DNA from 3 places in the Bacillus stercoris genome. Region 3 is predicted to be linked to each of the others. Evidence: riboswitches for the same ligand, from Rfam matches in the RefSeq annotation. Region 3 holds a riboswitch; each other region holds the start of a gene.
What was found. A riboswitch is a leader RNA that binds a small molecule or an ion and turns the genes downstream of it on or off. The one in region 3 is predicted to bind thiamine pyrophosphate.

Region 1 (4,173 bases), 1.7 Mb from region 3:
TGACGAATTGATGTTCAGGGTTTTGAAAAACAAAACCCATTCGTTTACGCAATTCTTTTTCCTTATATTGCTGCAGCGGCTGATCATAGAGAAGGATTTTGCCGCTTTGCGGTTTCATAAGACGGGCCAGAACAGATAAGAGCGTCGATTTTCCAGTGCCGTTCGGGCCGACAAGCGCCGTCAAAGAGCCTTCGCGCAATGAAAAGCTGATGTCTTCGAAAATCGTTTGTTGTCCTCTCGCGAACGAAAGGCTGCGGACTTCGAGCACACTCTTTCCAGAAGGAGTTGGCTTCTTTTCAGCACGCCCGGCAGGAAAGGGCTCTTTGAACAGCGTTTCTTTTGATAAAGTAAACGGCATACTCAGCTTTTCCTGCAGATGGCAGACCTTTGGAATTGCGATGCCCAATTTCTTTAGTGTCTCCGCTTCGTGCTGAAATAGATCTTTCGTCAGGCCATCCAGCGCTTTTTGGCCGGATTTATCGAGCACGATCGTCCTCTCAATCCAAGGCGCCCATTCATCAAGCTGATGCTCAATGACGAGGAGGCTGAAACCTTTTTCCCGCTGAAGATCTTTCATCAGATGAACGAATTCCCGCGCTGAGAAAGGGTCTAAAAGAGAAGTCGGCTCATCTAAAATAATAAGCTCAGGCTCCATCGCCAAAATACAGGCGAGAGCCACTTTCTGCTTTTGTCCTCCTGAAAGGGTGGATATCGTTTTTTCTTTTAAATGGGTAATACGTAATTTTTCTAATACGGCATTGATTTTCTCTGTCATTTCTTCTTTTGGAATCTGCAGATTTTCCAGCCCGAAAGCGATTTCGTCCTCCACCGTCAGCATGCAGAACTGCTGATCAGGATCCTGAAAAACGACCCCGGCATGCTGAGCAATCGTTTCGGTGGTTTCAGCGTTTGTGACCGGCTTTTGAAATAGAAAGACATGTCCGGACTGAATGCCGTCGCAAGCTTCCGGATATAGACCGTTTAAACAAAGGGCGAGCGAGCTTTTACCGCACCCGCTGGGGCCTAGCAATAAAACACATTCTCCTTTTTGAAGCTCAAACGAAATATTTTGAAAAACCGGTTTCTCGTCTTCTTCATAAGAGAAGCTGAGCTGGTCAACTGTCAGAAGCTCGTCAAAGGCTTGCATGTTCTGACGCCCGCTTCCGTTTCTTTTTCAGTTCCTTTCCGAGTGCCATTCCGTTTAACACACCTGTATAAGCGAGAGAGTCGCTGACGGCTTTTCCGAGAAGCCCCGCCAAGAGCGCGCCGGAAATGAGACGGATCACAAGCATAATGAGCAGATAACCTGGTGAATAGGCTGCATAGCCAGAAACAAAGAGATCGTAGATAAAGCTGGCTACTGAAGATCCCATTCCGGCCAGCATAAGGACAGGGAGAGAGTATGCTTTCCAGCGTGTTGCAAGGAATACAGCTTCAGCCCCGAGTCCTTGAACAATGCCGATGACGATGACCATCGGGCCAGACGGATTTCCCAGCAGGCACTCAACGAGAGCGGCAATGATTTCAGAAACGAGCGCCGCACCCGGTTTTCGAATGATGTATGCGGCGATGACCGAAACGATAAACCAAATGCCGTAAATCGGTTCATAGGCAATTGGCCCAAACATACCTGCAAGCACGTTTCCGAAATGTGTAAATAATAAATAAACAACGGCAAATACGATACTGATAACGGACATGATGACAATTTCTTTTACTTTCCAGCTTTTCATGTTATCCCTGCTTTCTGTTTTTTCTTGATGGGCTGTTAGCCGAAAGATTCACAGTCATGGTGATGTGGTTTGTTTGCTGCTCAGCCATGCGGAAAACGGCTTCCAATGTTCTGAATACGTCATGGGCATCCCCGTCAAGCTCGCTCGCGTAATGGACACCCTGTACAAAAGTACCTTGGGCTTTTGCGATGTCGACAGCCTTCATAATCAATCCCATATAATCCGGCTCATTCATTGGATAAAGCGCAAATTGGCACGGCGCTTCCGCGTTCAAGCCTCGGACAGCATCTTCATTGACACGCTTATTGTCTTTGGAAAGATATGTATCTCCCTGAGTGTCGCCCGGGCACCCAATGGAAAACGTGCCACTCATGACGATGTGTGTCTCGCTGTTTGCTGCATAAAGGTAAATGGCTTTTGCGGCATCGAATACATGATCAATCGATCCGCGTAACAACGTGCTGATATGGTCGGTTTTCGTCCAAACCTTGGACGTATCTGTTTTTTTCAGCGCAGACTTGATCACACTGATAAAATCATCCGTCATCGGATATAAAGAGAAGCGAAAACCGGCGATTCTGCTTGTACCGCACATATGCTCCATTTCTAAAAGCCTCCTGTTTTTTGGATAAAATAAAAAACTGCATATCCTAAGGGAATATGCAGTCATAGATCGATTAAGCGCACAAAAAAATACACCATTCGGTCAACCTGCACTTCCCCACGCTGGTATTATCCAGATCGGGTCATAAGGGATCAAAACGCGATTCTCCCGCGTTTTATCTCAGCCAAAACAGCACCCCTAGTGCTTTCCGTATACAATTTTTTATTTTGACATCATAATAGATGATAAGAATCATTTTGTAAACAACGAAATCATTTTTTTCATATAGGGACAGGAGAGGATGATCACATTTGGACAAAGGACACATATTAATTGTGGAAGATGAAGAAAAAATCGCCAGGGTTCTGCAGCTTGAATTGGAATATGAAGGATACGGCGTGACCATTAAACACAATGGAACAGAAGGCCTGAATGCGGCCGCGGAAGGCGGGTATTCCTTGGTGCTTCTTGATGTCATGCTGCCGGGGCTCAGCGGACTAGAAGTGCTGCGCCGCTTGAGAAAAACGGATCAACAGACACCGGTCATTTTATTAACGGCGCGAGACAGCATTCCTGATAAGGTAACAGGTCTGGATATCGGTGCGAATGACTATGTCACCAAGCCGTTTGAAATCGAGGAATTACTTGCGAGAATCAGGGCGGCGCTACGCCAAAATGGAACAAAAACGGAAGAAATCGGCACCTTTCTTACATATGACGATTTACGGGTGAACGAAAAAACGCGTGAAGTGAGACGCGGAGACAAAGAGGTGGAATTAACGCCGCGGGAATTTGATTTGCTCGTCTACATGCTAAAGCATCCGCAGCAAGTGCTGACACGGGAGCAAATTCTAAGCGCGGTATGGGGATTTGATTATATCGGTGATACAAATGTCGTAGACGTCTACATAAGATACATCAGAAAAAAACTGGACTATCCTTACGAAAAACAGCTGATCCATACGATTCGCGGGGTCGGCTATGCCATTAAGGGGTAAACGATGAAGCTGAAAACCAAGATTCATCTGTACACATCAATATCACTGTTGATTTTATTAATTTTGGTTCATACCGCAGTATATCTCATTTTTTCGTCTGCGCTGACATCAAAGGATGCGGCCCGGCTTGCTGATGAGACGGATAACATGGCCGAAGCGCTGCATGCTGCTGAAACAGAAGGAGTGGCTATGCAGGACATGCTGCAGGCCTACCTGCCGGCAAATGGCATGGTGCGTGTAGTGAATGGTGATCAAAAAGCCATCATGACGATCACAAAAGAAAAAGCGTATAAAGATTTTCCTCTCTCTTTTCACAGCGGGGAAATGGCAGATGTGAGGAATCATGACGGCAAGCTGTTTGCTGAGGCTGCAATTCCGGTGATTTGGACCGATGGACAAGTGGTTTCTCTTCAATTGGTGGAAAGGCAGGAGAATACAGAAGAGAGCCTGTTTCTGTTGAAAATCATCTTAATCGCTGCAAGTGCCGCTGTTTGCATTGCTTCTTTTTTTGCCGGCAGCTTGCTCGCCCGCCGTATTATCAATCCGATCAGACGATTAATGATGACCATGAGAGACATACAGCGAGAGAAAGCATTCAAAACGATTTCTTTAGAGGGACAGTCGCACGATGAATTGTATCAAATGGGGCTGACATTTAATGAGATGGCGATGATGCTGAAAGAGCACTACGATAAACAGCAGCAATTCGTTCAAGATGCTTCACACGAATTAAAAACTCCGCTCACCATTATAGAAAGTTACAGCAGCCTGATGAAGCGATGGGGGGCAAAAAAGCCGGAAGTGCTTGAGGAATCGATAGAAGCCATTCATGCAGAAA
Region 2 (4,173 bases), 2.1 Mb from region 3:
GAACGACTCCGCCGTGTCAAAACGAAATATGATCCAGAAAATGTTTTCCACTTTGAACAGAGTATTCCTCCGCTTCGACGTTCTCTGTTTTTCTAAAAAAATGAAGATGGAGCATTCTCCATCTTCATTTTTTTATTGATATAAATTGCTTCCCGTATCGACAAATTCTTTTGCTTTTTCTTTTAATCCTCTATTTATGGCTTCTGCTTCACTGAGATCGTTTTTCTTCGCATAATCTCGAATATCCTGAGAAATTCTCATGCTGCAAAACTTTGGACCGCACATGGAACAGAAGTGAGCAGTTTTTGCTCCTTCAGCCGGCAGAGTTTCATCATGATATTCAAGCGCTCTTTCCGGATCAAGAGAGAGATTAAACTGATCCCGCCAGCGGAATTCAAAACGGGCTTTCGATAACGCATCATCGCGGATTTGCGCTCCGGGATGCCCTTTTGCAAGGTCCGCAGCGTGCGCAGCGATCTTATATGTAATGACTCCTTCACGAACATCATCACGGTTTGGCAGCCCTAAATGCTCCTTCGGCGTTACATAACATAGCATTGCTGTCCCATACCAACCGATCATCGCCGCTCCGATCGCTGAAGTAATATGGTCATATCCAGGGGCAATATCCGTTGTCAACGGCCCTAATGTATAAAAAGGCGCTTCTTTACAAATGTCCATTTGTTTATCGACGTTCTCTTTGATTTTATGCATCGGAACATGTCCAGGACCCTCAATCATCACTTGAACATCATGCTTCCACGCGATTTGCGTCAGCTCTCCAAGCGTCTCTAATTCAGCAAACTGTGCTTCGTCATTAGCATCGGCGATTGATCCGGGACGCAGACCATCCCCAAGAGAAAACGCAATATCATATGTTTTCATGATTTCACAGATCTCTTCAAAATGAGTGTATAAAAAGCTTTCTTGATGGTGAGCCAGACACCACTGTGCCATGATTGCGCCCCCGCGGGACACGATACCAGTTGTCCTTTTGGCAGTCAGCGGCACATACCTAAGCAAAACACCCGCGTGAATCGTAAAATAATCCACACCCTGCTCTGCCTGCTCGATCAGCGTATCACGATAAATCTCCCACGTTAAATCCTCCGCTACGCCGTTTACTTTTTCAAGCGCCTGATAAATCGGAACAGTTCCCACAGGAACAGGACAATTGCGAATAATCCATTCACGCGTCGTATGAATATCTTTTCCTGTAGAGAGATCCATCATTGTATCTGCTCCCCAGCGGATGGCCCACGTCATTTTTTCCACTTCCTCTTCAATGGATGACGTAACAGCTGAATTCCCGATATTCGCATTAATCTTCACATGAAAATTCCGGCCGATAATCATTGGCTCACTTTCAGGGTGATTAATGTTTGAAGGAATGATTGCCCGGCCGCTTGCCACCTCGTCTCTTACAAATTCGGGAGACACGTGCTCTCGAATAGCGATAAACTCCATCTCAGGTGTAATGATTCCCTTTTTGGCATAGTGCATTTGGGTGACATTATGACCAGCCTTCGCCCTCAGCGGTTTCCGCTTTAGCCCTGGGTAGCTTACGTTTGGATTTGCTTTTTTATAACCATTATCTTCTGGTTTTATTGCACGACCTTCATATTCTTCCACATCACCGCGCTCTGTAATCCACTTTTGGCGGAGCGGCTTTAATCCTTCTTGAATATTAATAGTAACTTCGGGGTCCGTATACGGTCCGCTTGTATCATAGACACGCACAGGTGCGTTTTCCTCCTCGCCGAACGATCCCGTCGTCGGACTCAATGTAATCTCCCTCATCGGCACTTGGATGTCTGAAGAAGAACCCTCCACGTATACCTTTTTGCTGCCCGAAAAACTCGACATAATAGAAATGTTGGCTTGCTGCACTGAATTGTTTTGCATTACTTATCCTTCCCCTCTCTACGTTTGAAAGGACAAAATCAAGCCCATAACCAGCACAAAAAACCGGATTCATAAAAATGAACCCGGTTACAGTCAGAAAGAAACATATTATTGCCCAGCACGACAATAATAAAAACAATTCCTCTACTTCCCCACGCTGGTACGAACCAGATCAGGTCCAAAGGGTTAAGAAGCTTACCTTCTCTCTCAGCCCGAAAGCGGGCACCCCCAGTAACTATTGATTTCGGACTCATCTTAACATAAAACCAATCGAAAAAAAAGAGGAATATAGAAAATATTCAGCTAATTGAACCCAAATATGTGACAGGCAACGAGATTTCAGATATCCCATGTTCATCCCTCATCACCCGATATGCCTTTGCATCCGATCTTGAACTCACAGTCTGAAACAGCTGATCATTTATGAAATGGAGAGCCGCTCCATCGTCCGCCGCATAGCCATTGCACAAGAATGCGTTAGCTATCAGCAGGTGGTATGCCGGTCTCCGATCCTTTTCCCCGTCATAATGAGGACAAAAGCTCCCTTGCAAAAAACCTAAACTTTTCATACTTGTCAGCGGCCCGGCCGAATCTGTCACGCCTTCTTCAAACCAGCATATCGCACCTGCACTTAATCCAGCTAAAATCACTCCGTTCTTCCATGCCTCTCTGAGAATAAAGTCCAGCCCCCATTCCTTCCACAGCACAAGCATATTGCGCGTATTTCCCCCGCCAACATAGATCACGTCCTTTTCCATAACAAAAGAAGTTAAATCTGTTGACGGCGGCTTAAATAAGGATAAATGAGACGGCACACAATCCATTGTTTGAAACGCATGATAAAACCGCTGAATATAGTTTTGGGAATCTCCACTCGCGGTCGGCAAAAAACAAATACGAGGTGACTCCCGTTCCGATTGATTGAGGATATATTGATCGAGGGACAAATTTTCCGGCTCCATCGAAAAACCCCCGCCTCCCATCGCAATAATCTGTTTCATCATTACACTCCCCAACAAAATTTGTTGTTTATTATAGCATTTTGAATAGAAGCAAGAAACAAAGCAAAATACTTTCTTATCAGGAGCTGCTATAAAAACCAAAGGAGGTGGCTTGCTCATTGAGTCTTTATCACGAAGACATTTTTGATTTGTTAACAACAATAAAAACCAACATTAACAACTACACTGTCGCAATAACAGAAGCCGAAAATCCCCACATCAGAAGAGCATTGCATGATCAATTAGATACAGCTGCCCATCTCCATGATGAACTGTCAGATCTTCTGTTGGAAAAAGGGTGGCTTGGGTGAGCAATTTCAATCGATTCACTTTAATCTTGCAGCAAAGACCACAAAAAGAGACGGGATCTCAAAGATGAGATCCCGTCTCTTTTTTATTGCTCCACTCTTCTTAAAGCCTCGTTTACCGTTTCTTTTATAAACGCGTCTTCACCGCTTAATCGGTCTAAACTGAGATCGCCGTTTCTCAGCCTTTCGGAAATATGGTTTATATCCTCCTCTACTGTGATTTGCAGCTCACCAGCCAAAAACATTCTGTGTAATTCATCTGCAACCAAATTTTCTTTATTCACTTCCACCTACTCCTTTGTTTTCAATATTATTCTTAGTCTGCCCTTAGGCTTAGATGAATAATAGGAAAAAAGCATGAATCAAATGAATCTTTTTTCCTCCTTCTTGCGTATACCTGTTGAGAAAAAGAAAAAGGGGAAGATCAAACATGTCATTTTTTAAGAAACTTGCGGCAAGTGCCGGAATCGGAGCTGCAAAAGTCGATACAATTTTAGAGAAAGATGCATATTTTCCAGGAGAAGAAGTCCGGGGAACTGTACACGTCAAAGGCGGAAAAATCGCTCAGGACATCCGCTATATTGACTTACAGCTTAACACCAAGTACGTCATTGTAAAAGACGACGAAGAGCACCGGAAATACGCTACAATTCATTCTTTCCGGGTCACTGGTTCATTTGCCATTCAGCCTGGAGAAGAGCATCAATTTCCGTTCGCATTCACTCTGCCTCTAGATACGCCGATCACTGTAGGAAAAGTAGAGGTTGCCGTGGTGACAGACCTTGACATTCAAGGCGGTATCGACAAATCTGATCATGACCGCATTTTCGTTGAAGCGCACCCTTGGATTGAAAATGTCCTGGGAGCTATCGAAAACCTGGGCTTCCGTCTTAACGAAGCAGACTGCGAACAAGCACCCTACTTCCAGCGTCGTCTTCCGTTCGTTCAAGAATTCGAGT
Region 3 (4,173 bases):
ACTCAGGATCCACTCAGGAGAGAACGAAGTTTTGACTACAGGGCTGTTACCTCCTATGGCGGGCCTTTCCAGACCTCTTCATCTACCTCGTTCCTTTGTAACTCCGTACAGAGTGTCCTACAACCCCAAGAGGCAAGCCTCTTGGTTTGGGCTAATCCCGTTTCGCTCGCCGCTACTCAGGGAATCGCATTTGCTTTCTCTTCCTCCGGGTACTTAGATGTTTCAGTTCCCCGGGTCTGCCTTCTCATATCCTATGAATTCAGATATGGATACCACTCCATTACGAGTGGTGGGTTTCCCCATTCGGAAATCTCCGGATCAAAGCTTGCTTACAGCTCCCCGAAGCATATCGGTGTTCGTCCCGTCCTTCATCGGCTCCTAGTGCCAAGGCATCCACCGTGCGCCCTTTCTAACTTAACCGTTAAAAAGAATCACTATGTGATATCTTGTATTACTAATTGAATGTGATGTCTACTGTTATCTAGTTTTCAAAGAACACGTTTCGAAGGAATGATCCTTCAAAACTAAACAAGACAGGGAACGTTCTGTTTATAAGACCCAAGGTCTTATATTCCGTAAATATCCTTAGAAAGGAGGTGATCCAGCCGCACCTTCCGATACGGCTACCTTGTTACGACTTCACCCCAATCATCTGTCCCACCTTCGGCGGCTGGCTCCTAAAAGGTTACCTCACCGACTTCGGGTGTTACAAACTCTCGTGGTGTGACGGGCGGTGTGTACAAGGCCCGGGAACGTATTCACCGCGGCATGCTGATCCGCGATTACTAGCGATTCCAGCTTCACGCAGTCGAGTTGCAGACTGCGATCCGAACTGAGAACAGATTTGTGGGATTGGCTTAACCTCGCGGTTTCGCTGCCCTTTGTTCTGTCCATTGTAGCACGTGTGTAGCCCAGGTCATAAGGGGCATGATGATTTGACGTCATCCCCACCTTCCTCCGGTTTGTCATAAGCAGTCACCTTAGAGTGCCCAACTGAATGCTGGCAACTAAGATCAAGGGTTGCGCTCGTTGCGGGACTTAACCCAACATCTCACGACACGAGCTGACGACAACCATGCACCACCTGTCACTCTGCCCCCGAAGGGGACGTCCTATCTCTAGGATTGTCAGAGGATGTCAAGACCTGGTAAGGTTCTTCGCGTTGCTTCGAATTAAACCACATGCTCCACCGCTTGTGCGGGCCCCCGTCAATTCCTTTGAGTTTCAGTCTTGCGACCGTACTCCCCAGGCGGAGTGCTTAATGCGTTAGCTGCAGCACTAAGGGGCGGAAACCCCCTAACACTTAGCACTCATCGTTTACGGCGTGGACTACCAGGGTATCTAATCCTGTTCGCTCCCCACGCTTTCGCTCCTCAGCGTCAGTTACAGACCAGAGAGTCGCCTTCGCCACTGGTGTTCCTCCACATCTCTACGCATTTCACCGCTACACGTGGAATTCCACTCTCCTCTTCTGCACTCAAGTTCCCCAGTTTCCAATGACCCTCCCCGGTTGAGCCGGGGGCTTTCACATCAGACTTAAGAAACCGCCTGCGAGCCCTTTACGCCCAATAATTCCGGACAACGCTTGCCACCTACGTATTACCGCGGCTGCTGGCACGTAGTTAGCCGTGGCTTTCTGGTTAGGTACCGTCAAGGTACCGCCCTATTCGAACGGTACTTGTTCTTCCCTAACAACAGAGCTTTACGATCCGAAAACCTTCATCACTCACGCGGCGTTGCTCCGTCAGACTTTCGTCCATTGCGGAAGATTCCCTACTGCTGCCTCCCGTAGGAGTCTGGGCCGTGTCTCAGTCCCAGTGTGGCCGATCACCCTCTCAGGTCGGCTACGCATCGTTGCCTTGGTGAGCCATTACCTCACCAACTAGCTAATGCGCCGCGGGTCCATCTGTAAGTGGTAGCCGAAGCCACCTTTTATGTTTGAACCATGCGGTTCAAACAAGCATCCGGTATTAGCCCCGGTTTCCCGGAGTTATCCCAGTCTTACAGGCAGGTTACCCACGTGTTACTCACCCGTCCGCCGCTAACATCAGGGAGCAAGCTCCCATCTGTCCGCTCGACTTGCATGTATTAGGCACGCCGCCAGCGTTCGTCCTGAGCCAGGATCAAACTCTCCGATAAGTGGATCACAGGTTAAGTTCACCGCATCCTGCGGCGACACCTGTGTGACCTGCATCGTGCAGGCCCTAGTTTGACTGACTACGCACATCGCTGTGCGATTTATAAAAATGAATTAACAGGTACGTTTTGTCTTGTTTAGTTTTCAAAGATCATTTCGTCACTTCTTAATGAAGCAGCTTTACTAATATAACATTCAGCTTCTTTTTTGTCAACAACTTTTTTGCGTTATTGTTGAAGCTTTTTGTTTGTGTCCGCTGTGCATCAGCGACGTTTAATAATATAACACCTGTGTTTATTTATTGCAATAGTTTTTTTAAAAAATCTATAAAACAAATAAACTATAATCCTCGCCATGATTTCTAAAGCGTGTGTATCATATAATTTTCTTAAAAGAACATATATATCAGTCATGCGATCTTGTTGTTTTTTTCGTTTTCTTGTATAGTAGAAACGAACTAAATACTGATGACCACAAGGGGAGCATTAAAGCTGAGAGTGAGCGGTTTCGTTCTGACCCTTTGAACCTGTTAGTTAACGCTGGCGTAGGGATGTGGCAAAGTCAAATGAATTGCAGATCGTAAAGCAGTGCGTGGAACTTTTCTCATCCTTCCGCGTGCTGCTTTTTTGTTGTCCTTTTGGTTGTCTGTCAATGGAAGGAGATAGATATGAATCAATCTAAGCAACTGGTTCGCCTTATTGAAATTGCCATTATGACAGCGGCAGCCGTTATTTTAGACATTGTCTCGGGAATGTTTCTTAGCATGCCTCAAGGAGGCTCGGTCTCCATCATGATGATTCCGATCTTTTTGATTTCGTTTCGCTGGGGTGTCAAAGCGGGCCTTACTACCGGTTTGTTGACAGGCCTCGTACAAATAGCGATCGGAAACCTATTTGCACAACATCCTGTACAGCTATTGTTGGATTACATTGTTGCGTTCGCAGCAATCGGCATAAGCGGCTGTTTCGCTTTTTCTGTCCGTAAAGCCGCTGTAGCAAAAACAAAAGGGAAATTGATTGTTACAGTGGTCAGCGCAGTTTTTATCGGCAGTTTCCTGCGCTATGCCGCGCATGTCATTTCAGGAGCTGTGTTTTTCGGCAGCTTCGCTCCAAAAGGAACGCCGGTATGGATTTATTCTTTAACTTATAATGCGACTTATATGGTTCCTTCATTCATTATTTGCGCCATTGTCCTATGTTTATTATTTATGACAGCACCACGTTTACTCAAAGCTGACAAAGCTTAAAAGTGACAATCCCCCAGCGAATTCCGCTGGGGGATTTTTGTTATCTGTTAAGGAGTGTTTTTAAAGCAGAAAGATCCGGCCAGCCAAGGCCCGCTTCTTTCAGCCTTACTCCGGCAATTTCAAAGCTGTCCTCCGATACTCTTTCAGGAGAATAGGACTGATAAAATATAATCGAGGGGTTCTGCTCAATGACCCAAACAAACATGCTCGAAAAGCCATGTTGAAGCAAAAACTCTGCTCCTTTTGTTAAGAGCGCCCTCCCTGCACCTTGCCGCTGGTGCTCTTCCAGAAGGTAAATAGCATATAGCTCGCCGTCATAGCCTTCTTGTTCAGAGCGAATAGGTCCAAATGAAGCAAAGCCGAATACTGAACCCTTTTCATCCTGGGCAACAAATACTCCCTTTAACGAGCGGCTTTTCCATTTGTCTTCAAATTCCTTATAGTTCAGGCTGTTTAAATAATCAGCCGGGATAATTTCGTGGTATGTTGTCCTCCAACTGTCTACATGCACCTTTGCAATGTCCTTTATATCATCTAACCTCGCTTCACGTACAGTTACCATCCGGTTATGTCCTTTCCTTACTCTGATTTTTGGACCGTTTTGGCTTCTTTGATTTCATTTGTTAATTCATTAATGCTTTGTTTTACGTTTCCTTTTCCTGAAAAGTTCTCAATCATTTCTTTTACGTCAATTCCTGAGGATGCTTTTAAACTTTCTTGCAGACTTGACATTAGGTTCGTCGCATAGCTGGTTACTTTGTTTGCGCCGCTTGATTCACCGCTTCCTCCT

Region 1: linked by a shared signal. The riboswitch ahead of thiU (HMP/thiamine ABC transporter substrate-binding protein ThiU) and the one ahead of thiT (energy-coupled thiamine transporter ThiT) in region 3 are both predicted to bind thiamine pyrophosphate.
Region 2: linked by a shared signal. The riboswitch ahead of thiC (phosphomethylpyrimidine synthase ThiC) and the one ahead of thiT (energy-coupled thiamine transporter ThiT) in region 3 are both predicted to bind thiamine pyrophosphate.

The regions. Positions count from the first base shown of each region.
Region 1 is NZ_CP121861.1:2,951,688-2,955,860, reverse strand. Features, by position in the region: gene QA442_RS15365 (ABC transporter ATP-binding protein) at 1-1,147, opposite strand, end outside; gene QA442_RS15360 (ECF transporter S component) at 1,134-1,733, opposite strand; gene thiU (HMP/thiamine ABC transporter substrate-binding protein ThiU) at 1,735-2,337, opposite strand; TPP riboswitch at 2,435-2,547, opposite strand; gene ykoG (two-component system response regulator YkoG) at 2,649-3,335, shown strand; gene QA442_RS15345 (sensor histidine kinase) at 3,339-4,173, shown strand, end outside.
Region 2 is NZ_CP121861.1:3,384,995-3,389,167, forward strand. Features, by position in the region: partial or broken gene QA442_RS17670 (FAD-binding oxidoreductase) at 1-96, shown strand, start outside; gene thiC (phosphomethylpyrimidine synthase ThiC) at 133-1,905, opposite strand; TPP riboswitch at 2,038-2,145, opposite strand; gene QA442_RS17680 (Type 1 glutamine amidotransferase-like domain-containing protein) at 2,205-2,906, opposite strand; partial or broken gene QA442_RS17685 (spore coat protein) at 2,948-3,217, shown strand; gene QA442_RS17690 (hypothetical protein) at 3,301-3,504, opposite strand; gene spo0M (sporulation control protein Spo0M) at 3,645-4,173, shown strand, end outside.
Region 3 is NZ_CP121861.1:1,216,055-1,220,227, reverse strand. Features, by position in the region: rRNA gene QA442_RS06290 (23S ribosomal RNA) at 1-420, opposite strand, end outside; rRNA gene QA442_RS06285 (16S ribosomal RNA) at 590-2,139, opposite strand; TPP riboswitch at 2,604-2,705, shown strand; gene thiT (energy-coupled thiamine transporter ThiT) at 2,805-3,383, shown strand; gene QA442_RS06275 (GNAT family N-acetyltransferase) at 3,424-3,945, opposite strand; gene floT (flotillin lipid rafts scaffold protein FloT) at 3,963-4,173, opposite strand, start outside.